One region of the Bradyrhizobium sp. WYCCWR15520 genome, then DNA from elsewhere that is predicted to be linked to it. Evidence: predicted binding sites of a transcription regulator. Region 1 holds the regulator's gene; each other region holds the start of a gene.
What was found. The regulator PhoB, encoded in region 1, activates phosphate uptake and scavenging genes when phosphate is short. The targets are predictions, from matches to a motif close to TGTCATNNANCTGTCAT.
Positions count from the first base shown of each region.

Region 2: phnC (phosphonate ABC transporter ATP-binding protein) is a predicted target of PhoB. The motif match lies at 1,443-1,459, and genes of this name have one in related genera.
Region 3: AC0QUY_RS32235 (alkaline phosphatase D family protein) is a predicted target of PhoB. The motif match lies at 3,137-3,153, and genes of this name have one in related genera.

Region 1 covers NZ_JBWBWM010000012.1:11,903-16,600, forward strand. Annotated here, with positions in the region: gene AC0QUY_RS15080 (acetylornithine transaminase) at 1-333, opposite strand, end outside; gene AC0QUY_RS15085 (GcrA family cell cycle regulator) at 833-1,345, shown strand; gene phoB (phosphate regulon transcriptional regulator PhoB) at 1,700-2,404, opposite strand; gene phoU (phosphate signaling complex protein PhoU) at 2,478-3,194, opposite strand; gene pstB (phosphate ABC transporter ATP-binding protein PstB) at 3,206-4,027, opposite strand; gene pstA (phosphate ABC transporter permease PstA) at 4,024-4,698, opposite strand, start outside.
Region 2 covers NZ_JBWBWM010000015.1:604-5,301, reverse strand. Annotated here, with positions in the region: gene AC0QUY_RS18300 (alpha-D-ribose 1-methylphosphonate 5-triphosphate diphosphatase) at 1-712, opposite strand, end outside; gene AC0QUY_RS18295 (transferase hexapeptide repeat family protein) at 709-1,374, opposite strand; gene phnC (phosphonate ABC transporter ATP-binding protein) at 1,563-2,378, shown strand; gene phnD (phosphonate ABC transporter substrate-binding protein) at 2,454-3,362, shown strand; gene phnE (phosphonate ABC transporter, permease protein PhnE) at 3,431-4,318, shown strand; gene phnE (phosphonate ABC transporter, permease protein PhnE) at 4,315-4,698, shown strand, end outside.
Region 3 covers NZ_JBWBWM010000035.1:54,933-59,630, reverse strand. Annotated here, with positions in the region: gene AC0QUY_RS32245 (Gfo/Idh/MocA family protein) at 1-838, opposite strand, end outside; gene AC0QUY_RS32240 (GlcG/HbpS family heme-binding protein) at 860-1,300, opposite strand; gene AC0QUY_RS32235 (alkaline phosphatase D family protein) at 1,490-3,070, opposite strand; gene AC0QUY_RS32230 (hypothetical protein) at 3,188-3,586, opposite strand; partial or broken gene AC0QUY_RS32225 (indolepyruvate ferredoxin oxidoreductase family protein) at 3,730-4,698, opposite strand, start outside.

The DNA.
Region 1 (4,698 bases):
CACGAGCTTGATCACGCCCTCCATTGCTTCCGCGCCCGAATTGCAGAAAAACACCAGGTCGGCAAAGCTCTGCTCGCACAGCCGCGCGGCCAGCTTCTCGCCATCGGGCGACTTGAACAGGTTCGACATGTGCCAGAGTTTCGTCGCCTGTTCCTGCAGCGCCTTGATCAGATGCGGATGGCAGTGACCCAGCGCATTCACCGCGACGCCCGAGGTGAAATCGAGATAGCGCTCGCCATTGGTTGCGGTCAGCCAGCAGCCCTCGCCGCTTTCGAAGCCGAGATCGACCCTGGCGAAGACGGGAAGCAGATGCGACGTGGCGCTATTGGTCATGGCAATCACAAAAGGTTTGCACTGAAGGTTGACCGGCCGGGGACACGCAGGCAGTGGCGCGAACGCGGCAGCAGCCGGTCTGGCGAAAACGAAACGTGCCGCCTCTTAAGGGCGGCACGTGAGAGGTATTCTATGTCGGCCGGGAGCGCTGTCAACACGCCACGGAACGGCCTTTCCTGCAGTGCAAGATGCCAAAATCCGTAGGATTGCGGTGTGGTGGAAAACACGCAGTGAAACGCCTAGATGTCAGAAGATGTGGACGTTGGGGCGCGGACTCTTGCGCCCGAGTCACGCCATATTGTAGCGTTTGGGCTGTCGGGTACGACATCTCGTGCGGCAGTTCTGATCCCTAAGAGTCCATTTGTGCAGGCGTAAACGTTCGGGCGCGGTTAACGCGCCCGGCGAGGGCTAAGGGATTCTGACCGCAGGGATTTTTGAGACGAATGACATCGCCCGCGCTGCCCTCGATTGGCCGGCGCGATGCGAAGGGAAGATTACGATGACGGTTTTGACCTGGTCCGACGATCGCGTCGAGCAGCTGAAGAAGCTCTGGGAAGCCGGATTGTCCGCGAGCCAGATTGCCGCGGAACTCGGAAATGTGACGCGAAACGCCGTAATCGGCAAAGTGCACCGGCTGGGCCTGTCCGGCCGAGCCAAGAGTCCCTCCTCGGCCGCTCCGCGGCAGCGCAAGGCACGCCCCGCCGCCCAGCAGATGATGCGGGTGTCGCGCCCGGTCTCGCGCGGCAACACCGCGCTGGCGCACGCTTTCGAGGTGGAGATCGAGGCCGATCCGGTCGCCTTCGACAATGTAGTGCCGATGAGCCAGCGGCTGTCGCTGCTCGAACTGAACGAGGCGACCTGCCACTGGCCGGTCGGCGATCCTTCGAGCCCGGAATTCTTCTTCTGCGGCGGCAAGGCGCTCAGCGGCCTGCCCTACTGCGCGCATCACTCGCGCGTGGCGTATCAACCGGCCGCCGATCGGCGGCGGCAGCAGCCGAAGCAGACGAGGTAAGGCGCGCTCATTTGCGCGAGACGTAAGCGCTCCGCGCAAGGTGCGCTCCCTCGCCCCGCTTTTGCGGGGCCACGACGAGCGAAGCTCGCGCTGAGAGGGTTGGGGTGAGGGGCTCTCTCCGCGATTGCGGTCTATCGATAGACCTGTACCCCCGCATCCGGATCGCCGATGCGGCAACCACTGTCATTGCCAGCGACAAACGCCGAAGCGTTTGCGCAAGGGAGCGAAAGCGACGAAGCAATCCATACTTGCCGCGTGGCACTATGGATTGCTTCGCTTCGCTCGCAATGACGATGAGAGAGCTGCCGCTTTCGCGGGGACGACGGTGGAGTTTGCGCGGATGATAGCGAAGCCTTACGGCTCCACCTTGGCAAACCGGTCATCCAGCGCATAACCGGCGCCGCGCACGGTACGGATCGGGTCCTGCTCGCGGCCGGGGTTGAGCAGCTTGCGCAGGCGGCCGATGTGGACGTCGACGGTGCGTTCGTCGATATAGATGTCGCGGCCCCAGACGCTGTCGAGCAATTGCTCGCGGCTGAAGACGCGGCCGGGATGTTCGAGGAAAAATTCCAGCAGGCGATATTCGGTCGGGCCGAGGTCGATCTGGCGGCCGGAGCGCGCGACGCGGCGTTTCTCGCGGTCGAGTTCGATGTCGCCATAGGTCAGGACGGTAGCGAGCCGCTCCGGGCTTGCCCGACGCAACAGGCCTTTCACCCGCGCCAGGAGTTCCGGCACCGAGAACGGCTTGACGATGTAGTCGTCGGCACCGGTCGCAAGCCCCCGCACCCGCTCGCTCTCCTCGCCGCGCGCGGTCAGCATGATGATCGGCAACTGCTTGGTTTCGGGCCGGGCGCGCAGGCGGCGGCAGAGCTCGATGCCGGACAAGCCCGGAAGCATCCAGTCGAGCACGACGAGGTCGGGCACGCGCTCCTTCAGCCGCGTATCGGCGTCGTCGCCGCGGCCTACGGTCTCCACTTCGTAGCCTTCAGCGTCGAGGTTGTAGCGCAACAGCGTGGTCAGCGCTTCCTCGTCCTCGACCACCATAATGCGTGCGCTCATCCTTTTCTTGCCTCTTCTGTCTGACGCGTTTTCTTCACGCGAACCGGCCTCCACTTCGCTCGAAAACGCTACGTCAACTATTCGGCACGGTCGTAGCAAACGTCGTCATGTCGCCCTTCGGGCGCTTGTCGAGCATCTGCTGTCCCTCGATCATGTAGAACACGGTTTCGGCGATGTTGGTCGCGTGGTCGCCGATCCGCTCAATATTCTTGGCGCAGAACATCAAATGAATGCAGAACGAGATGTTGCGCGGGTCTTCCATCATGTAGGTGAGAAGTTCGCGGAACAGCGAGGTGCAGATGGCGTCGACTTCCTCGTCGCCTTTCCAGACCGCCATTGCCGCCGGCAGGTCGTGCGCGGCATAGGCGTCCAGCACCGACTTGACCTGCGTTTGCACCAGATCGGTCATGTGTTCGAGGCCGCGCATCAGCTTCAGCGGCTGGAAATCGTTCTCCAGGGCCGCGACCCGCTTGCCCATGTTCTTGGCGAGATCGCCGATCCGCTCCAGATCGGTGGCGACGCGCATGGCGCCGACGATTTCGCGCAAGTCGATCGCCATCGGCTGGCGGCGGGCGATGGTCAATACCGCTCGCTCCTCGATCAAATGCTGCAGGCGGTCGATCTCGACATCGGTTGCGACGACGCGCTTGCCGAGTGCGACGTCGCGGCGGACCAGCGCGTCGACGGATTCGGTGATCATGCGTTCGGCCAGGCCGCCCATCTCCGCGACTAGGCGGGTGAGTTCCTGAAGGTCGCTGTCGAACGCCTTGGCGGTGTGCTCGGAAGCCATGTCTTGTCTCCTCAGCCGAACCGGCCGGTGATGTAATCCTGGGTGCGTCGGTCGCTCGGCGAAGTGAAGATCTTGTTGGTGTCGTCGAATTCGATCAGCTCGCCGAGATACATGAAGGCGGTCTTGTCGGAGACGCGCGCCGCCTGCTGCATATTATGGGTGACGATGGCGATGGTGTAGTCCTCCGCCAGTTCCTGAATCAGTTCCTCGATCTTGGCGGTCGAGATCGGGTCGAGCGCCGAACAGGGTTCGTCAAACAGGATTACCTCGGGCCTGACAGCGACCGTGCGGGCGATGCAGAGCCGCTGCTGCTGGCCGCCGGACAGCGAGAGGCCGGAGGCGTTCAGCTTGTCCTTGACCTCGTTCCACAGCGCGCCGCCGCGCAGCGCCTTCTCCACCCGGCCGTCCATTTCCGACTTCGAGATCTTCTCATAGAGACGGATGCCGAAGGCGATGTTTTCGTAGATCGTCATCGGGAACGGCGTCGGCTTCTGGAACACCATGCCGACGCGGGCCCGCAGCAAATTGAGGTCGAGCTTGGGGTCAAGGATGTTGGTCTGGTCGAGCATAAGCTGACCGGTCGCCTTCTGGCCGGGATAAAGGTCGTACATCCGGTTGAAGATCCGCAGCAGCGTGGACTTGCCGCAGCCGGACGGGCCGATGAAGGCGGTGACGCGGTGGGTGCCGAGCGTCAGGTTGATGTTCTTCAGCGCGTGGTGTTCGCCATAGTAGAAGTTCAGGCCGCGCGCGGTCACCTTCGGCGCGGCCTCGGGCAGCGCTACCTGCGGAACGGGCCCGCTCGCGGAACTCACGGATACGGAGAGATCGGTCATTTGGATGTCCTCTCGGCGCCAAGAATGCGCGCGCCAATATTCAGGGCAAGTACGGTGAGCGTGATCAGCAGGGCCCCGGCCCAGGCGAGCTGCTTCCAGTAGGCATAGGGGCTCTGGACGAAGTTGTTGATGGTGACCGGCAGGTTCGCCATCGTCTTGGTCATATCCAGGCTGAAGAACTGGTTGGACAGCGCGGTGAACAGCAGCGGCGCGGTTTCGCCGGCGACGCGGGCGGTGGCCAGCAGGACGCCGGTGATCAGGCCGGCGCGCGCGGCGCGGTAGGCGATCCGCCGGATCACCAGCGAGCGCGGCATGCCGAGCGCGGACGCCGCCTCGCGCAAAGGATTGGGCACCAGCCCGAGCATGTCCTCGGTGGTGCGGACCACCACCGGGATCACGATCACGGCGAGCGCCAGACAGCCGGCGAAGGCTGAGAAGCCGCCCATCGGCGCGACGATGGCGCCGTAGATGAACAGGCCGATGATGATCGAGGGCGCGCTTAACAGGATGTCGTTGATGAAGCGGATCACCGAGGTGAGCTTGTCGTGCTTGCCGTATTCGGCGAGATACGTACCTGCGAACAGGCCGAGCGGCGCGCCGATGCCGACCCCGATCACGGTCATCATGATCGAGCCGATGATGGCGTTGCGCAGGCCGCCATCGGTCGAACC
Region 2 (4,698 bases), on a different contig from region 1:
CCTGCCGCATCGCCGGGCTTTCATCGTCATGCGAGAGCATCCGGACATCAGCCGCGCGGGCCGCCTGCGCCAGCCGGCTGATCGACGCCGGCACGTCGTGGCCGCGGCAGACCACGCTTTCCACCAGGCGGTCGAACGCCTCATTGGTGAGCCCCGTGCGCTCAACCATTCGGCTGTGTTTCAGTGGTTTGGCTAGGCTGGCGACGGTCGAGTCCATATGATCGTTGAACGCGAACAGGTCGACGCGTCCTTCCGAAAGCCAGTCGATGATCTCGCTTTCGGCGTCGAGATTGTAGGTCTCGTGGCGTAGATGAAAACGGGTGTCGGCGGCGAGTTGCGGCCGGATCTGCTCGATCGCCTCCAGCAATTTGCGCGCATTGTCTGCGCTGCGCAGGCCGGGCTCCCACGACCATGTGGTGGCGTGGTAGACGGTCGTAATCCCGTTGCTGACCGCCTGCCTGTCGCTATCGACAAGTGCTACATCGATCGGAAAATCGACGCCGGGACGCGGCATGATCTGCCGCTCGAAGGCATCGCCATGCAGATCGACAATGCCCGGTAGCACCAGCAGCCGGTTAGCGTCGATCCCGGGTGCGCCATGGCTGTTGTCCGTACCGATGGCTGCGATCTCGCGGCCGGCGATCCGCAAGCCGGTTTCGGCGATTTCATTGCCGAGCAGGGCCCGGCCACCTTCAATGAACAATTCGGTCACGATGCGGCACTCTGATTGAATTGCTGATAGCGGGATGCTTCGGCCGATTGGTATTTTTCGAGAAAGCCTTCGACATCGAGCTTGCGGAAATCGGGCAGGGCGCGGCGAAGCGTCTCGTGGTCCCAGTCCCACCATGCGAGCTCCGTGAGCCGCCCGGCAATCGATTCCGGAAACCGCCGCTTGACCGGCCGGGCTGGATTGCCTGCAACGATGGCGTAGGCGGGCACGTCCTTGGTGACGATGGCGCCGGCTGCGACTACGGCGCCGGTGCCGATCGAGCGGCCGGGCAGAATGACCGCGCCGTGGCCGATCCAGACGTCATGGCCGATATGGACGTGATGCTCGCGCCGCCAGGCAAAGAACTCGGCATCGTCGCTCTCGCCCGGAAAATAGCTGCTGGCGCGATAGGTGAAATGCGCCTGCGAGGCCCGATGCATCGGATGATTGCCCGGGTTGATCCGCGTCATGGCCGCGATCGAACAGAACTTCCCGATCGTCGTGTAGGTGATCTGCGAGTCGTTCACGACGTAGGAATAATCGGCCATCGTGACCTCGAGCAGAATGGTCCGGGCGCCGACCTCGGTATAGGCGCCGAGCCGGCAGTTGCGCACTGACGCGGTGGGGTCGATCGTTGGTTCAGTGGAAAGCAACTTGCCGGCCATCGGTGGACGTCCATCAGCAATCGGGGAAGGGCGGTGCGCTCGTCTTCGATGCGCTTGATGACAGGATCATGACGGATGCATGACGCCGACCGCTGCTGTGGACGAACGCCGCACCGCAGCAGTCGTGTCACACAACTGTAAGATCGAGCCGCTAGCGATGCTCCACGACCGGAACTCTGGAGCACTACATGCTGGTGGTAGAAGGTTTGACGTGCCGGTTCGGCACCAAGGCCGCGGTAGACAATGCGTCATTCTCGATTCAGCCCGGCAGCTTCGTCGGCGTGATCGGCAGATCCGGCGCCGGAAAGTCTACGCTGCTTCGGATGATCAACCGTCTCGCCGAACCTTCCGAAGGCCGCATCCTGTTCGAAGGCGTTGACGTGACCGCGCTGCGCGGCAGGGAGTTGCGGCAGTGGCGTGCGCGCTCGGCGATGATCTTTCAGCAGTTCAATCTGGTCGGCCGGCTCGATGTCCTGACCAATGTGCTGATGGGGCGGCTTTCGACAGTGCCGACATGGCGGTCGCTGGCGCAGCTCTGGCCCGAAGAGGACAAGGCAATTGCGATGTCGGCGCTCGAGCAATTCGACATGGCCTCGATTGCGGCGCAGCGCGCCGACCAGCTCTCGGGCGGTCAGCAGCAGCGCGTCGCGATTGCGCGTGCGCTGGTTCAGCAGCCCGCAATGATACTCGCCGACGAGCCGATCGCCTCGCTCGATCCCCGCAACACTCGGATCGTGATGGATGCGCTGCTGCGCATCAACAAGCACTTCGGAATCACGGTGGTCTGCAATCTGCATTCGCTGGATCTGGCGCGCAGCTACTGCGATCGCCTGATCGGTATGGCCTCGGGTCGAATCGTATTCGACGGCGCGCCCGCGGCGCTGACCGATCGCATAGCGCGCGAACTCTACGATCTTGAGGCAGATGAGGTGATGGGCGTTGCGCCTGAGCATGTGCCGGCCAGCGCGGCGATTCCTGCTCTCGGCACGGTTGCCGCAGCCTGAGTGCTGCGTCTGTAAATCAAGAGTGGCGCGGGACTGAAATCTCGCCAGCTTCATCACTGCGAAACAGGAGACGTCATGATAGACCGTCATATGATTTTCGCCGCAGCGGCGGCATTGGTATTCTCTGCCTCGGCTGCCACGGCTCAGGACTGGAAGGCAAAATATCCTGAATTGGTGTTCGCAAAAGTTCCTGATGAGAATGCCTCGGGCACAACCAACCGATGGACGCCTTTGGCGGAGTATCTGTCCCGCGAGCTCGGAACCAAAGTCACGCTGCGGATCGCAAACGATTATGCCGCGGTCATCGAAGGCCAGCGGGCAGGGAACATCCACATAGCGATGTATGGCCCGGCGTCCTACGCGCGCGCTTACATCATCGGTGCGAAGGTCGAGCCGTTCGCGATCGAGGTGAATGGCGACGGAACCAAAGGCTATTATTCGGTCCTCTATGTCAAAAGCGATTCGAGCTACAAGGACATCAAGGACTTGAAGGGCAAGAATCTCTGCCTTGTCGATCCCAATTCAACGTCAGGCAACAACGTCCCGCGTTTCGCGATGGACAAGATGGGTATCGACCCGGAAAAATTCTTCTCCAAAGTAGTCTATTCGGGAAGCCATGAAAACGCGGTGATCGGACTTGCGCAGGGTACCTGCGACGCGGCGTTCAACTGGTGGAATGATGAGAAGGAGTCGAACCTGCTCCGGATGGAACGGAAGGGCATGGCGAAGGCCGCCGATTTCAAGATCATCATGAAGTCCGAACAGATTGTGAATTCGCCGATGGCGTATCTCGGCAGCCTGCCCGCCGACCTCAAGGCGGCGATCAAGAAGGCAGTGCTGGAAATTGCGGTGAAGGACAAAGCCGCTTTCGACAAGATCTACGAGGGGAAGCAGTTGCCCTTCGTGGAGGTTGATCACAAGGCCTATGAGGCTGTGATCGATCTGACTAAGTTTGTCGACAGCATTCGCAAGCAGAAATCCTGAGGGGAACGAAGGGACCAGATGGATTGGGCAGATCGCGAGATCTGCCCATTCTCTCTCCTGAACATCCCATGCGAACAGCAGTCCCCGAATTTCCGGAAGCCAGGCTGCGAGAGCTCGCTGATCGCTATGCGGCTGCGGTTGCCGCCAAGCGGCGGCGCGTTTGGCTAGGTTCGGCGGTCCTGATCGCCGCGGCGATTGCTGCTGGCTGGATGGGCGATGTCAACTTTGGGAATTTCGTCGAGAATTTCTGGCGCTTCCCGGCCTATTTTGCCAGCATCGCCCCTAAATTTTCGTTCTCGACTGCGTGGGTTGATCTCACGGAGTGGCTTTGGGGACTGCCTCGCTGGACGCGACTTCTCGGAGACACGTTGCTGATCGCGTATATGGGAACGCTCACTGGAGCGATATGCGGCTTCGTTCTCTGCTTCCTCGCATCGGCCAACCTCGTGAAGTCCCGCACGACCGTTTTTGTTACGCGGCGCGTTCTCGAATTTTGCAGGACCGTGCCGGAGATCGTCTTTGCCCTGATTTTTGTGCTGGCGTTTGGTCTGGGGCCGCTGCCGGGCGTTCTCGCCGTCGCAATCCATACCACTGGAGCGCTGGGCAAGCAGTTCGCCGAAGTTGTTGAGAATATCGATAGCAAACCGATCGAGGGGGTGGCGGCAAGCGGAGGAAGCTGGCTTCAGATTGTCCGGTTTGGCGCGGTGCCTCAGGTTCTCTCGAACTTCGTAAGCTATGCCCTGCTGAGATTCGAGATTAACGTCCGCGGCGCGGCCGTGATGGGCTTTGTCGGCGCCGGCGGGATCGGGCAGGATTTGATCGAGGCCGTCCGCAAATTCTATTACACCGATGTCAGCGCCATCCTTTTGCTCATTGTCGTCACCGTCATGTTGATCGACTTTATCACGGAGCGGGTGCGCCACCGCCTCCTCGGGCTGGAGGGCTCCGCGACATGAACTCCTTCAGTTTTGAAAACCGAGCCGGCATCGTTGAACGTTATCCGGACATTTTCCGCCCGGACTGGTGGCACCGAGCAAAAATCGCAATCGGCTTTGGCGGGGCGATAGCGCTTTTTCTGTTCGGGATTGTCCAGCTCGACATTCCCTTTCACCGACTCTCTGACGGAATGGTCCGGCTGGGTGAATTCGTTCGGCTCATGTTGCCGCCTAATGCTGGTTCCTGGGCGGAAGTATTGAAATATCTGCATGCGCTCGGAGAGACGGTTTCGATTGCATTTCTCGGCACGCTGGGCGGGGCACTGCTGGCGTTACCGGTATCCCTGCTGGCGGCGCGCAATGTAGTTGCAAACCGGATCATCCACCTTTTGACACGCCGC
Region 3 (4,698 bases), on a different contig from region 1:
CGTTGACTGCGCATGGCACCGTGACAGGTCGGCTTTCACCGCGCTTGAGCAGCCGCAGCCCATTGTGCAGATCGTAAAACGCCGTCATGTCCTTGCCGTAGACGTTCATCAGGTAGTATTCGGAGGCCGAGGCGTAGCTGGCATTCAGCGTCGACAACGCGCCGTTCTCATGCTGCAGGATCAGGCTCGCGACGTCAGGATTGTCGCCGGGTAGCACCAGTTGCGCCGATTGCGCACGCACCGCATGGACCGGCCCGATCAGGTAGGCGAGCACGTCGATGTAGTGGATCCCGATCTGCAGCATCACGCCGCCCGGCATGCCTGCGGCCTGGTAGCGCCAGGAGGAGAGATCGACCTTGCCGAGGCGGTCGCGGCTGATATTCGCCTCGGCGTTGACGAGTCTGCCGAACCGGCCGGCGTCGATCTCTCGCCTGACGTGGCGGAAATGGCTCTCGCGCCGCCGCTGATAGCCGAGCGCCAGCACCACGCCCGCCTTGCGACAGGCCTCGGTGATGGCGCGGCCGTCCGCGATGCTGTTGGCGATCGGCTTGTCGAGAAAGACGTGCTTGCCGGCGGCCGCGGCCGCGCAGGTCGTCGCAAGGTGGACATCGTTCGGCGTCGTGTTGATGATCGCCTCGATCTCGGCATCGGCCAGCAGCGCCTCGTAACTCTCGGCCGGCCGGCAGCGGTACTTTGCCGCGAAGCTGTTGCGCTTTTCTTCGGACCTTGTGTAGCAGGTGCGGATCTCGAGCTTGCCCGAGCGCTGGATGGCATCCGCCAGAACATCGGACCACCATCCCATCCCGATACAGGCTACGCGGAGCGGATCGGCAGTCATCGCTTTGCCCTCTCTACGATATCATTCCCATTTCGCGCCGATCGACTCGACGGCCAGCTTGGCGATCCGCAAATCGGTCTCCCAGTCGCCGCCGCTGACGCCGACGCCGCCGATGCATTCGCGGTCGACCAGCACCGGCACGCCGCCTTCCATCGCCGTCCACCGTTCCGGTCCGGCCGCGAGCGCAAGTCCGATCGCGTGGGCGACGTCGAGGTCCTGACCGGCCGCGCCCTTGGCCGTGGTCGGGCGGCGGTTCGACGCGGCGCAGACCGCCTTGGTGGTGCAGGAGTGCACGGTGTGGAAACGGCCGCCGTCCATGCGTTCGATCAGGATTACATGCCCGCCGGCATCGACGATGGCGCACGAGATCGCGATTTTGGCCTGGCCGGCCAATTCCAGCGCTGTCGCCATGATCATCTTTGCGCCCTGATGCGTCAGGCGCTTGCTCTCGGCGACAAACATGGGGGCGCTCCGGTCGGGAGGGACGGGCGAATTGTGCGTCACCGCAGCGCCTCCTTCAAGAAACGATACGCAATTTTCAGTTGTTTTTTTGCCGCACGTGTTGGCAGGCGACAAAGCCTGGCCGAACTATGCGGCGCGAACATGGAAGTTGCCGGGGATTGTGTGCCGACCGTCTCCAGATCGAAGGCGTCAGATGTGCTGCGCCATGATCTGCCCCGGCCGCGCATCCGGACGGGGCTCGATATCGACCGACCAGAGGTCGCGATTGTCGACATCCTTCAGTGTCACGGTCATGATCTCAGTCTGGCCGTCGATATCGACGCGGCCGAAGAACTGCATCCCGAAGCACGGCGCGAGATTCTCGCCGCTGCAGCCCTTCTGGAACATCGCTTTTGGCCCGAACGTATTGTCGAGCGGGGCCGGCGCCCAGGTGCCCGCATGCAGCGGGCCGGAGACGAATTCCCAGAACGGTTCGAAATCCTGAAAAGTCGCTCGGTTCGGATCGTAATGATGCGCCGCCGTGTAATGCATGTCGGCGGTCAGCCACACAACGTTGCGGATGCCGGCGCGCTTCATGAACGACAGCAAATCGGCAATCTCGTGCTCGCGCCGCTCCGGCGGACCGTCGCCGAGGGCAATGCCATCCTCGCTGAAGAGGCCGATCGGCATGTCGGCGGCGATCACCTTCCAGGTCGCGTCAGACGCTACCAGTTCGCGCTTCAGCCAAGCCAGTTGCGTCGCGCCAAAGATACAGGTGTCGCCGTGGTCGTCGCGCTTGTTGAAGGTGGAATCGCGGTAGCTGCGCATGTCGACCATGAAGACGTCGAGCAGCGGGCCGTAGGCGATCTTGCGATAGATACGGCCGTCCTCGTGCGCAGGTCTCGCGCGCATCGGCATGAATTCATGGAATGCGCGGCGGGCCCGCGCCACCAGAAGCGAGGAGCCGTCCTCGGCATAGCCGGTCTCATCGGCGGTGCCGACCGGCGCCCAGTCGTTGGTGACCTCGTGGTCGTCCCACTGCGCGAACAGGGGCACGGCGGCATGGAAGGCGCGAAAGTTCTGGTCGAGCCAGTTGTATTTGTAGTTGCCGCGGAACTGCGCGAGGCTGTGCGCGACGACGGACTTTTCCTCGGTGACGATGTTCCGCCACACCCCGCCGTCGGGCAGTTTCAATTCCCGCTCCACCGGGCAGTCCGCGTAGATGTGGTCGCCGGAATGGATGAAGAAGTCCGGACGGTTGTCGAGCATCGTCCGGTAAGTCCGCATCCCGCCACGGCTTTCATCGATGCCCCAGCCCTGCCCCGTCGTATCGCCGGACCAGGCGAACGACACGTTGCTCTTTGCCGTGGGCGCGGTGCGAAAATGTCCAATCTGCGCCTCGCCGGCGAGCCCCTGCCCATCGATATCTTCAAACCGCACGCGATAGAAGATGTCCTGCCCCGATGGCAGGCCGCCGAGCAGAACCTTCGATGTAAAATCGCTTGCCGGCAATGCATCGGCCGAAGCCGCGCCAATGATGGTCTTGAAGTCTTCGGCGGTCGAACACTCGACCTGCATCCGCGCGGCGCGGTCGGCGCGCGCCCAAACGACAGCGGATTCGGCCGAAACGTCGCCGGATTGAATACCGCTGGTGATGAGCGGCCGATCGGCGGCGCGGCTGAGATAGGGTCTGGCGAGGCTGCCGAGACCGGCGACGGCACATGTTGCGGCGGAGCGGACCAGCCATTGACGCCGGTTCAAGCTTTGCCCGGCGCGTATCGCAATCGGCATCGAAGCACCCTCGTCGAATCACGACGAAGGTGTGCCCGTTGAATTTGACTCGCGGCTGAAGCTTTTACGACAGGTGGATGACGTAGAATCGTAGGATGGGTGGAGCGAAGCTACGAACTAATTCTGCCAGTCGCAGATGCCGCCGGATCTGCACGGCCAGGTCTGAATCCGCGTGTCGCGCGCCTGCGCGTCCAGCGGATTGCTGTGGCGGCGCGCCAACTGGGCGCGGGCCGCACCCCGCGGCTTCTCCACGCGTTCCTGCGCAACATGCGGCTTGCGCTCCGGAGTTTTACGGACAACCACGCGCTCCGTCTTCACCGGCTTGCGATCGGTTCGGGCTTCGATCCGGACTGGAGCGAATTGCGTCTCCGGCCCGAGCCGCTTCGGCGAGAGCACGGCGCTGGAAAGATCGAGTCCGAGCAGTTCGCCCGCGCGATACTCATCGCCGAGCGCGGCGCTACCCGACACCAGGAGCCCCGCGCAAAGTGCCGCGGCAATAGCATTCTTCAGGACCATCGCAGGCCTCGTGAAACCAACCAACAAAGTGAGGAACCATCATCATGTAGTGAGTCGGCCGGACAATTCCAGCTGTTCCCGCCCTCAAGTTACGGTTGAGTGATCCCGGCCGCGAAGAAGTTCACGTGCCGAATCAACTGCCCCTACTCGGCGGCCTGCGCCATCGGCTGGCCGATCGTGGCCTCCAGCCGCGCGCACTCCGCACGATACTTTGCAACATTAGCTTCTTTAATATGGCCGTAGCCGCGAACAAGTTCCGCGGACTTCGCCAGCGCCACCAGACGCGGCCAGTCCTGCGGCTTCGCGCGGTCGAGATGGCGAAGGATCATCGCGGAGTACTCGCCCGGCAGCGCCCGCTCCATCCGCCGCTCGGCCGTGTAGCCAAACGGATCGAACGCGGTGCCGCGCAGAAACTTGAATCGTGTCAGGATATCGAACGCGCGGAAAATCCAGGCGCCGAACTCGCGCTTGCGCAAATGGCCCGTGACCTTGTCGCGTGACGCCAGCAGCGGCGGCGCGAGGCTGACTTTGACACCCTCTTCGCCGTCGAACTGTTCCTTCAACGCTTTTGCGAACTCGCCGTCGGAATAAAGCCGGGCGACTTCATATTCGTCCTTGTAGGCCATCAGCTTGAACAGGCCTTTTGCGAAAGCTTCCGTCAGTTCATGCGAACCGGGCGCGGCCTTGGCTTCGGCGGCGCGGACGCGTTCGATCTCGGCGAGATAGCGCTTCGAATAGACCTCGTTCTGGTAATTGGTCAGGAATTCGGCGCGGAAGGCGATGCTCTCCTCGAGTGTCCGCCGGACCGGCGCTGCGCCCGAACTCTTGAAGCGCGCCGCGGTGACGACGCGCTGCAGGTCGTGCGCGGCAAGCCGGCCCCAGGAGAACGCCAGCTTGTTCATCTCGATCGCCGCGCCGTTGAGGTCGATCGCCTTCATGATCGCCTCCAGCGACAGCGGGATCGCGCCGCGCTGGAACGCAAAACCGAGCATGAAGGCGTTGGTGGCGATGCTGTCGCCCATCAGCGCGGTGGCAAGGCCGGTCGCGTCGAGGATGTCGAGATCGGAGGCGCTGACCGCCTCGTTGAGCGCCTCCCGCATCGCGCCCGCCTC